DNA from 2 places in the Paraburkholderia sp. JPY419 genome. Region 1 is predicted to be linked to the other one. Evidence: riboswitches for the same ligand, from Rfam matches in the RefSeq annotation. Region 1 holds a riboswitch; the other holds the start of a gene.

Region 1 (4,741 bases):
TGATCACGGCGAGCACTTCGTCGAGCGGCAGGTACTCGTACTTCAGCACGGTGTTCAGCTCGTCGAGGATCACCATCTGGTAGTCGCCGCTTTCGATCATCCGCCGCGCTTCGTTCCAGCCCTTGCGCGCGGTCGCCATGTCGGCTTCGCGGTTCTGCGTGTTCCACGTATAGCCGTCGCCCATCGTGACGAAATCGCATTGCGCGATCGCGCCGAGGAAATCGCGCTCCGACGTATGCAGCGCGCCCTTGATGAACTGCACGACACCCAGCCGCATGCCGTGGCCGAGCACCCGCACGGCCATGCCGAACGCGGCTGTGCTCTTGCCCTTGCCGGTGCCGGTGTTGACGATCAGCAGGCCTTTTTCGACGGTCGCGCTGGCCTGCTTCTTTTCGTGGCCTTCGCGGCGGCGCTCGGTCATGCGTTGATGCGATTCGGGATCGGTTTTCATCGGAGGTCCTGGTCTTGAGGGGCGGGATGGAAGGGCGCTGCGTCGCCGCGTGCGGTGTCGTTCGCCGCCGCAATCGCGACGGTAATGCCGGCGTGCGTGGTCTTGCGTACGACCAGACGGGCGTTTTTCGCGATTGTCGCGCAGACCGACGCTGCTGCCGCCAGTAGCGCACACGGTTCGCACACACCGTCGACACCAAGATGCGCGCGCGCGGCCGCCGACGGCGACGCGACCGGTGCGGCGGCGATCTGCTCGCGGCTGAACAGTTGCAGCGGTAGTTGATGGCGCGAACAGAATTCGAGCAGACCTGCTTCGTTGGCCTTGGCGTCGATCGTCGCGATGGTGTGGATCTGCTCGAAGGCATTCGAACCGAGTGCTGCGCGCACGGCGGCTTCGATGTCAGCCGCATCGCTGTGCAAGCGGCAACCTATGCCGACGCTCAGCGTTTTAATCGCGCTCGCAGCTTGTTCGTGATCGACTCGGCTGTCGCGTTTGGCCGCATCACGCGCAAGCGCGAACGAGGCCACGCCGCCGATCACGACGATCGCCGGCGAGCCGAGCCCCGCGCGCACGACCGCCTCGGCAAACTCGCGCAGCGGCGCGAGCACGTGACGCTGCTCGGGCCGCGTCGCCGATTCGATCGCCGCGCAGGGCGTATCGGCGGACATGCCGGCCGCGAGCAACGCGCCGACGATTTCGCCGAGCCGCCGCATGCCCATATAGATCACGAGCGTCATGCGCGTCGCGGCGAGCGCGGCCCAGTCCGGCTCGCCACCGCCGGCGCCGTGGCCGGTGACGAACACGACGCCCTGCGCGTAATCGCGATGCGTGACCGGGATGCCGAGCGTCGCGGGCGCGGCGATGCCGGCCGTGATGCCGTTGATCACGTCGACTTCGATACCCGCCGCCTGCAGCGCCTGCAATTCTTCGCCGCCGCGGCCGAACACGAACGGATCACCGCCTTTGAGCCGCGCCACGCTGCGTCCCGCGCGCAGATGCCCGAGCATTTGCGCGACGATCTCCGCTTGCGGCGTTGACGGATGGCCGCCGCGTTTGCCGACGTACACGACTTGCGCGTTGGCGCTTGCAAACTGCAGTACGTCGGGATTGACCAGATCGTCGACCAGCACGACATCGGCCTGGGCGAGCGCACGAGTGGCCTTCAGGGTCATCAGTTCGACGTCGCCGGGACCGGCGCCGATCAGCCAGGCGCGCGTCATCGCGGCGTGCATGGCGCATGCCATGCGGAGATGGGGGGAGAGAAGCGGCGTGCGACGGTGCACGCAGCGGTGAATATGGATGTCATGCGGTACAGCGAATCGGGGTGCGGCCACTCGTGCGGTTCGCGGCGGATTCTTAAGTGAGAACGCCACGACACACGCGATGCCACGTTTCTACGCCTTCACATCCGTTCCCCGCGGATTCCGGCGGCCGGCGGCGCAACCTGATGCACGGATGCATGCGGCGCCGCCTCCGCGTCTGGCCGGTATCCGGGCTGGCGGCCTCACGCGCTTCGCCTTCCCGTGCCGGTTGCGAATCTGCGGATTCGCGGGACAGTGGCATCAAAAAACGCATGCGCGGCACGGTGGAATCGAAGGCGATTCGAATCGCGCGCCGCAGGTCGCTTACCGTTGCGGGGACAGCACAGGTTGAACGCGCGACGCGCTGCCTGTTTCCCGTTTAACTGCACATGCGAGCGCATGTGCAGGCACCAAACGCGCGCATACGATAGCACATGACGCCTTGCCAGATAAGCCTCGGCGGCGCTTTCCGGCGCTCTGCGTTGCTTGACTGCGCATGCCCGGGGGCCTACACTCGCACGCACTTTGGGTGCTCGCGTGCGCGTTCATGCGCATGCAGTTAAACGGGAAACAGGGAGCCATCTGCGCTAGAGCGGCTAACCTGTGCTGTCCCCGCAACGGTAAGCGAAAAGCGGTTCCGGCTTGATAGCCGGGCGCCGCGGTGCCGGCTTCGATGTCCTCGCGCAAGGTCGCGTCGACATATCACCACTGGACGAGAAACCACTCGTCCGGGAAGGGGGAGCGGCGCTTTCGCCAGCCCGGATACCGGCCCGAAGAAGCAGAACGACCGCCGCGGGGATGCGGCGGCGCGTTCATGACCTCAGTTCCGCTTTCTGTATTTCCGTTGTCGCGGCAATGCCGTCGTTCGTCCCCGTGTCTAGTGATCGCTGGTACTGTTGCGCGTGCTTCATTCGCTCCATTCGCCAGCCGATGCCGACCGATGCGCGGAACTTGCGGCAGACCGATGCAACGCAAAGGGATGGACCTCACGATGCAAACTCAATTGCGCAAGATTCCCGTCACGATCGTTACCGGCTTTCTCGGCAGTGGCAAAACTACGTTGCTGCGGCACATCCTTCAGCATGCGGGCGGCAAGCGCATCGCGGTGATCGTCAACGAGTTCGGCGAACTCGGCATCGACGGCGAAATCCTCAAGGGCTGCGGCATCGGTTGCAATGAAAACGGCGTCGAGACCGAAGGACAATTGTATGAACTCGCGAACGGTTGTCTGTGCTGCACCGTGCAGGAAGAGTTTTTCCCGGTGATGGAAAAGCTCGCGGAGCGGCGCGACGAACTCGATCATGTGCTGATCGAAACCTCGGGGCTCGCGTTGCCGAAGCCGCTCGTGCAGGCGTTCAACTGGCCGCAGATCCGCAACGGCTTCACGGTCGACGCGGTGGTGACGGTGGTGGATGGCCCGGCCGCCGCAAGCGGCCAGTTCGCCGATAACCCGGTCGCCGTCGATGCGCAGCGCAAGGCCGATCCGAATCTCGATCACGAGTCGCCGCTGCACGAGCTGTTCGAAGACCAGTTGTCGGCTGCCGATCTGGTGATTCTGAACAAGACCGATCTGATCGACGACGCGCGGCAGCACGAAGTGGAAGCCGCGATCCGCGCGGAGATTCCGCCGCAGGTGAAGATCGTGCGCGCGCAGCGGGGGCAGCTCGACCTGCATACGCTGCTGGGGCTCGAAGCGGCGTCGGAACAGACGATCCATCTGCGTCACGACCACCACGGTTCCGCCGACGACCCCGATCATCACCACGACGAATTCGATTCGGTCGTCGTGCAGGCATCGGTGCCGTCGCGCGACGCGGCGCTCGCCGCGTTGCAGACGCTGGTCGAAAGCCACACGATTTACCGTGTCAAAGGCTTCGCGGCACTGCCGGGCGCGGCGATGCGCCTCGTGATCCAGGGCGTGGGCCGGCGCTTCGACAGTTACTTCGACCGGCGCTGGCAGGCGGGCGAAAACGGCGACGACGCCCTGAGCCGCTTCGTCCTGATCGGCGAAGACCTCGATCAACCCGCGCTGCAACAGGCGTTCGACGCGGCGCTCGGCGCGACGTCGAACGCGACGGCATAACGGGCGCGCCAGCATGCATTTGCTGCGCACGACGCCGGGCGGTTTCGTCGACGATACGCAGGGCGTGATCCGCATCGATCAGCAGCCCGCCGATATCGTCGTGCTCAGTTCCGCCGACACCACGCTGTCGCTGCTCGCGAGCGTGGTGCCGCGTCTCGATGACGGCTTCCCGAGCCTGCGGCTCGCGAACGTCACGTATCTGCGTCAGCCGGCCTCGGTCGATTTCTATCTCGACGACGTGTTGCAGCATGCGCGCGTGGTCGTCGTCGATCATCTCGGCGGCGAAGCGTATTGGCCGTACGGCATCGAGCAGGTCGTCGCGCTCGCGCAGCGCAAACAGCAAACGCTCGCGATGTTTTCCGGCGATCTGCAGGAGGACCCGAACCTGCTCGCGCGCAGCACCGCGAGCGCCGAGTTGTGTCAGCAGTTGTGGCGCTATCTGCGCGAGGGCGGTCCGCAGAACGCCGAGGCGTTCTTGCGCTGCATCGCGTACCGCGCGCTCGGTCGGGGGCGCGCGCCCGAGCCGCCGCGCGCATTGCCGGCCGCGTCGCTGTATCACCCCGAGCGCGATACGCCTACCGTTGCCGACTGGCAGGCGCGTTGGCGGCAGGACGCGCCGGTCGTCGCGATCCTGTTCTACAAGGCGCATCTGCAGGCCGCCAATACCGCGGTGTTCGATGCGTTGATCGATGCGCTCGAAGCGCAAGGGCTCAATCCGCTGCCGCTCGCGATCACGTCGTTGAAGGATGCGATGAGCCGCGATGTCGTGCAGTCGCTGTGCGCGCAACATGGCGTCGCGCTGGTGCTGAACACCACCGCGTTCGCCGCGTCCGCGATCGACGACCCCGAGCCGCTCGCACTCGCCGGCGACGCGCCGGTGTTCCAGGTGATCCTGAGCGGCGGCAA
Region 2 (4,741 bases), on a different contig from region 1:
GCGCGGCTGGCACGATCGCAAGCAACACGAGCGCGAGCGCGATCAGCGCGGTCCACGGCAGCGCGCCGCCATTGAGGTCGCCGGTCAGCCAGAACAGCATGCCGCGCAGACGGCTATCGGGCGCGAGATTGAGCAGCAGCGTAATCATCGCGCCCCACCCGGCCGCGATCACCGCGCCGGTCAGCAGCAAACGCGGCGACGTGTCCTGCGGCTCGCCGCGCCACAGTTCGCGACGCGCGAGTCCGAGCACCAGCAGGATCGACACGAACGCACCCGCGAACGCGCTCGCATCGACGATCCACCATGCGCCGCCCGCGATCATCGCGACCAGCGCGAAGCTGGCCGCGCCGCCCGACACGCCGAGCACGTACGGCTCGGCCAGCGGATTGCGCAGCAGCACCTGCAGCAGCGCGCCGGCGAGCGCGAGCAACGCGCCGCAGGCGAAGCCCGCGAGCGCGCGCGGCAATCGCAACGTGCGCACGATTTCGCCGGCGAGATCGTCGCTGCCCGCGGCGCCGAACGTGTGCGTTGGCACGAGCGCCGCAAGCACGCGCGACGGCGCGAGCGGCACGCTGCCGAGCACCAGCGACGCGCCGAGCAGCGCGACGGCGGCGAGCGCGAGTCCGAGCCAGATCGCGGCCGCGCGTTTCGCGTTCATCGGGCGCGGCGTTGCCATCGCGGCGGACAGCGAACCGGACGCGCGACTCATCCGCGTGCGCTCACGCATGCGGCCAACCCGGCGCGCGCGTCACTGCTGCTGCCAGCCGAGCGTGACATACGCACCGCGTCGCGGAGAGTTATACGAGTAGGCCGTCTCATAGTCCTTGTTGAACAGATTGTCGATTTGCGCGCTGACGTACCACGCCTTCGTGATGTTGTAGCGCGCCGATAGATTCACGATGCCATAACCGCCGAGCTTGCCGGTGCTGTCTGGACGCGGACCGCTGACGATCCACTCGCCCCCGACCCGCCATCCACCGATGCTGCGATTCGCCGCGAACGACCCGAAGCGTCGCGCGCGTCGCACGAGGTCGGTACCGCTGTCGAGATCGACCGGGTTTTGCAGCGTCAATGTCGCGCGTACGTCGGTCTTGCCGACATGACCGCTCCACGATCCTTCGAGTCCCTGCACCTTCGCATGGCCGACGTTCTCCGCGAGATAGATGCCGGGGATCGTCTGCACATAGTCGATCAGATTCGTATAGCGCGTCTGGAATGCGTTCAGACGCATCACGCCGAGCGCGTCGGTCGCGTACTGCAAACCGGCTTCGATCGAGTGACTGCGCTCGGGTTGGATCGACGGGTTGCCGCTGATCGGATAGTACAGATCGTCGAAGCTCGGCGCGCGGAATGCATCGGAATAGCTTGCGGTTACCTTCCAGAGCGACGTGATGTCGAAACCGTAGCCGAGATAGTAACTGTTCGCTCCGCCGAAATCGGAGTACTGGTCGCGGCGTACGTTGGCCTGAATCTGGTTGCGGCCAAAGCGTGCGCTGTAGCCGGCGAAGACCGAATCGACGTGACGGTCGGGCGCGGCGAACGTGTCGGAGTCGAGAGTCTGGTCGAGATGCTCGTAGCCGAATTGCAGCTTCTGGTTCGCGGCGAGCGCGAAATCGTTCTGCCACGTGTACTGGCGATTGTCGGTATCGAAGCGGCCGTTGTAGATGCCATTGGTGTTGGATACGCTGCGGTCGTCGCCCTCGGCGAGCGTGAAGTGGGTGGTCCACCAGTCGGTCAGCTTGCCGTTCGCAAACACCGATACCTGACGCACCTTGCTATAGAGGTTGTTCAGATCGGTTGGCACGCCGTACGCATTGTCGTAGCTGTTGTTGTTGTTCGACTGGAAGTAGCTGATGCCCGCATCCCACTTGTCGGTGAACTTGTGGCGCAGCGACGCGCTGATGCTCTCGTTCAGATTGCCGTTCGCGTTCGGATTCGCGCCCGGCGCCTCGAGCGGATCGAGCGACGAAAAGCCGTCGCTCTTCGTGCGCGCGAGCGAGATGTTGAAGGTCGTGCGGCCGTCCTGATCGAGCGCGCCGTTCACTCCGGCCGTTTGCGTCTGCGTGTGATAGCTGCCGTAGCCGACCGAAAAATTGAAGCGCGGTGGATGATCGCCGCCGTCTTTCGTGAACACCTGCACGACACCGCCGATCGCGCCCGAGCCGTACAACGCCGACACGTTGCCGTTCACGACTTCGACGTGATCGACCTGGTCGAGCGGAATCTGTGCGAGCTGAGCGGAGCCGAGACTCACCGAATCGACGCGCACGCCGTCGATCAGCAGCAGCGATTGCGTCGACGACGCGCCGCGCAGAAAGAGGCTCGTGGTCGAACCGGGGCCACCCGTGCGCGAGATTTGCGCGCCGGGCGCGAGTCGCAGCAGGCCGGGCAGATCGGTCGCGGTCGTGTCGGCGATGTCCTGCTGATCGAACTGCGTGGTCTGCGGGATCGCGTCGCGCAACGCTTGCGCTCCGCGTTGTGCGGTCACGACGATCGGCGACAGCACGTTGCCCGATGCATCGGCGGAAGCGGGATTGGCCGCATCGGCAAGGTTTGGGGCGTTCGCGGTGCTTGCATCCGCAGCGGACGATGAAGGCACAGGCTCGGCGCTTTGCGCATGCGCGACGAGCGGCAGGCTCGCGAACGCGAGCAGCGTCGCGCGGGCGATGGGGGACAACATGGGATGACATTCCTGTGGATGGCATGCGCGGCCTGCTTCCCCGCAGGCCGACGCGTCACGAGGCGTCCCCCCATGTTTAACGTTTTCGGGGGGGACGTCCCTCTTTTCTGGCCGGTATCCGGGCTACGACACATCGATCCCGCCTTCCCACGCGTGACGCGCAGTGGCACACTCGCAGATTGAACTTCCAACCGTGCGACAAGGACCGACCTGCATGAGCGCATCACATGCGGTCGTTTACCGTTGCGGGGGCAGCGCAGGTTCGCGCATCCGGTTTGGCACCGCGCGCGCCCTGCTTCCCGTTTAACTGCGCGCGCCGAAAAGCGCGCGCGGGCACCAGAGTGCGGGAAGTGTAGGAGCGGCTTCGCGGGGCGTCAAGAAAGGCCGACCGGAGCGCGATCCGTTCTGTCGAATGCAGGTTATTGTCCGATGGATTGCCGGTCTTTGATCTTATGGTCGACGACACGACTCGCAACGAACCTGCATGAAGCGATGCTGTTACGTCTCGAAACGAGACAATTGTCGGAACCTGTAATATTCCGCGCTAAAATGCGATGTCTTTAGAGGACGCAGCACATGCTCACCGAACTCGAATCACTCTCCCAGAACATCGGCAAGCTGATTGCGATCAGCAAGCGCCACAACGAAGCGCGGATCGCGCTCGAAGAGCAGCTCGCGCAAACGCGTGCCGAAGTACAAGCCACGCACACCGAACTCGCGCAATTGCGTGCCGAGCGAGATGCACTGCAAGCGGAACGCGACGCGCTGTCCGCCAAGATCGACGACGCTCAGGTGCGCCTGAATGCGATTCTCGAAAAATTGCCGCGCGCACGCGCAAGCAGCGAACCGGATAACCAGCTCGATCTGCTCGAGACCGCCCAGCCCGAACACGAGGAAGCGGAAGGCGACGTGAGCCGACACGGAGAAAGCGCATGACCACCAAGCAGATCGAAGTATCGATTCTCGAAGTACCCTACCGTCTCGCCTGTTCGCCTGAAACGGAAGGCGCGCTGCTCGAGGCGGTCGCGCGCGTCGACGCCGAGATGAAGAAAATCCGCAGCGGCAGCAATGTGCGCGGCACCGATCGCATCGCGGTGATGGCGGCGCTGTCGCTGGCATCGGAACTGCTTAAGCTGCAAAGCAGTGTGCGACACGGAGAAGCATTTCCTGCTGAAGAAATCCGGCGTACAATGCAGCAAATGAACGAACAGCTAGGTACTGTGATTGAGCAGTACAGCATGCAGTAAGCAGTAGTTGACTCAATAGCGGGCCGGTTTCGAACCGGTCACTTGTTCAACAGTTTGTGTTGTAGCTTCATCGTTTAGCTTCCCTGCCTGGTTCGCCAAGGTCATATATTCCTTGAACCAATGCCATGTGCACGGTTGCGGAAATTTGTAGCACGGGTGTGCGCGTCACTCTGTCTGATGTACCCGAAGTGTTGCTAACTGCGACCAATTCTGAACCCTCGGTTCAGGATGCCGGCCTAGCGGCTAAGGCGGGGACCTTATCTGGAACGGCATCGGACTTCGGTTCGATGCCGTTTTTCTTTGGTCGTCGTTCTTTCGTTTGAGTGCCTGTTTCAGGGGCTTTCCGCACGCGCCTGTTGTTGGCGCCTCGTTCAATCTCACACGCTTACTCCGATTCATGCGCTACTGGCTGATGAAGTCCGAACCGGACGAAGCAAGCATCGACGACCTCGCCAACGCACCGCATCGCACCTTGCCATGGACCGGCGTGCGCAACTATCAGGCGCGCAACTTCATGCGCGACGTGATGCAGGTCGGCGACGGCGTGCTCTTCTATCATTCGAGCTGTCCGGAGCCCGGCATCGCGGGCATCGCGGAAGTCTCGTCGACCGCGTATCCGGACCCGACGCAGTTCGATAAAAAGAGTCCGTACTACGACGCGAAATCGTCGCCGGAAACGCCGCGCTGGATGCTCGTCGACGTCGTGTTCAAGAAGAAAATCCCGCTGATTCCGCTGGCCTCGCTGCGCGAGCATGCCGAATTGCAGGACATGCGCGTGCTCGCCAAAGGCAACCGTCTGTCGATCACACCGGTG

What was found. A riboswitch is a leader RNA that binds a small molecule or an ion and turns the genes downstream of it on or off. The one in region 1 is predicted to bind cobalamin.
Region 2: it holds a riboswitch for cobalamin, as region 1 does, so the genes downstream of both, QFZ91_RS11515 (TonB-dependent receptor domain-containing protein) here and cobW (cobalamin biosynthesis protein CobW) in region 1, are expected to answer to the same signal.

What each region holds. Positions count from the first base shown of each region.
Region 1 is NZ_JBNDKV010000004.1:741,833-746,573, reverse strand. It holds gene cobO (cob(I)yrinic acid a,c-diamide adenosyltransferase) at 1-451, opposite strand, end outside; gene QFZ91_RS31915 (cobalamin biosynthesis protein) at 448-882, opposite strand; partial or broken gene cobA (uroporphyrinogen-III C-methyltransferase) at 946-1,671, opposite strand; cobalamin riboswitch at 1,916-2,182, opposite strand; cobalamin riboswitch at 2,263-2,540, shown strand; gene cobW (cobalamin biosynthesis protein CobW) at 2,744-3,835, shown strand; gene cobN (cobaltochelatase subunit CobN) at 3,849-4,741, shown strand, end outside.
Region 2 is NZ_JBNDKV010000002.1:1,171,165-1,175,905, forward strand. It holds gene QFZ91_RS11510 (FecCD family ABC transporter permease) at 1-709, opposite strand, end outside; gene QFZ91_RS11515 (TonB-dependent receptor domain-containing protein) at 749-2,680, opposite strand; cobalamin riboswitch at 2,773-3,036, opposite strand; gene QFZ91_RS11520 (ATPase) at 3,257-3,616, shown strand; gene QFZ91_RS11525 (cell division protein ZapA) at 3,613-3,927, shown strand; RNA gene ssrS (6S RNA) at 4,005-4,186, shown strand; gene QFZ91_RS11535 (EVE domain-containing protein) at 4,325-4,741, shown strand, end outside.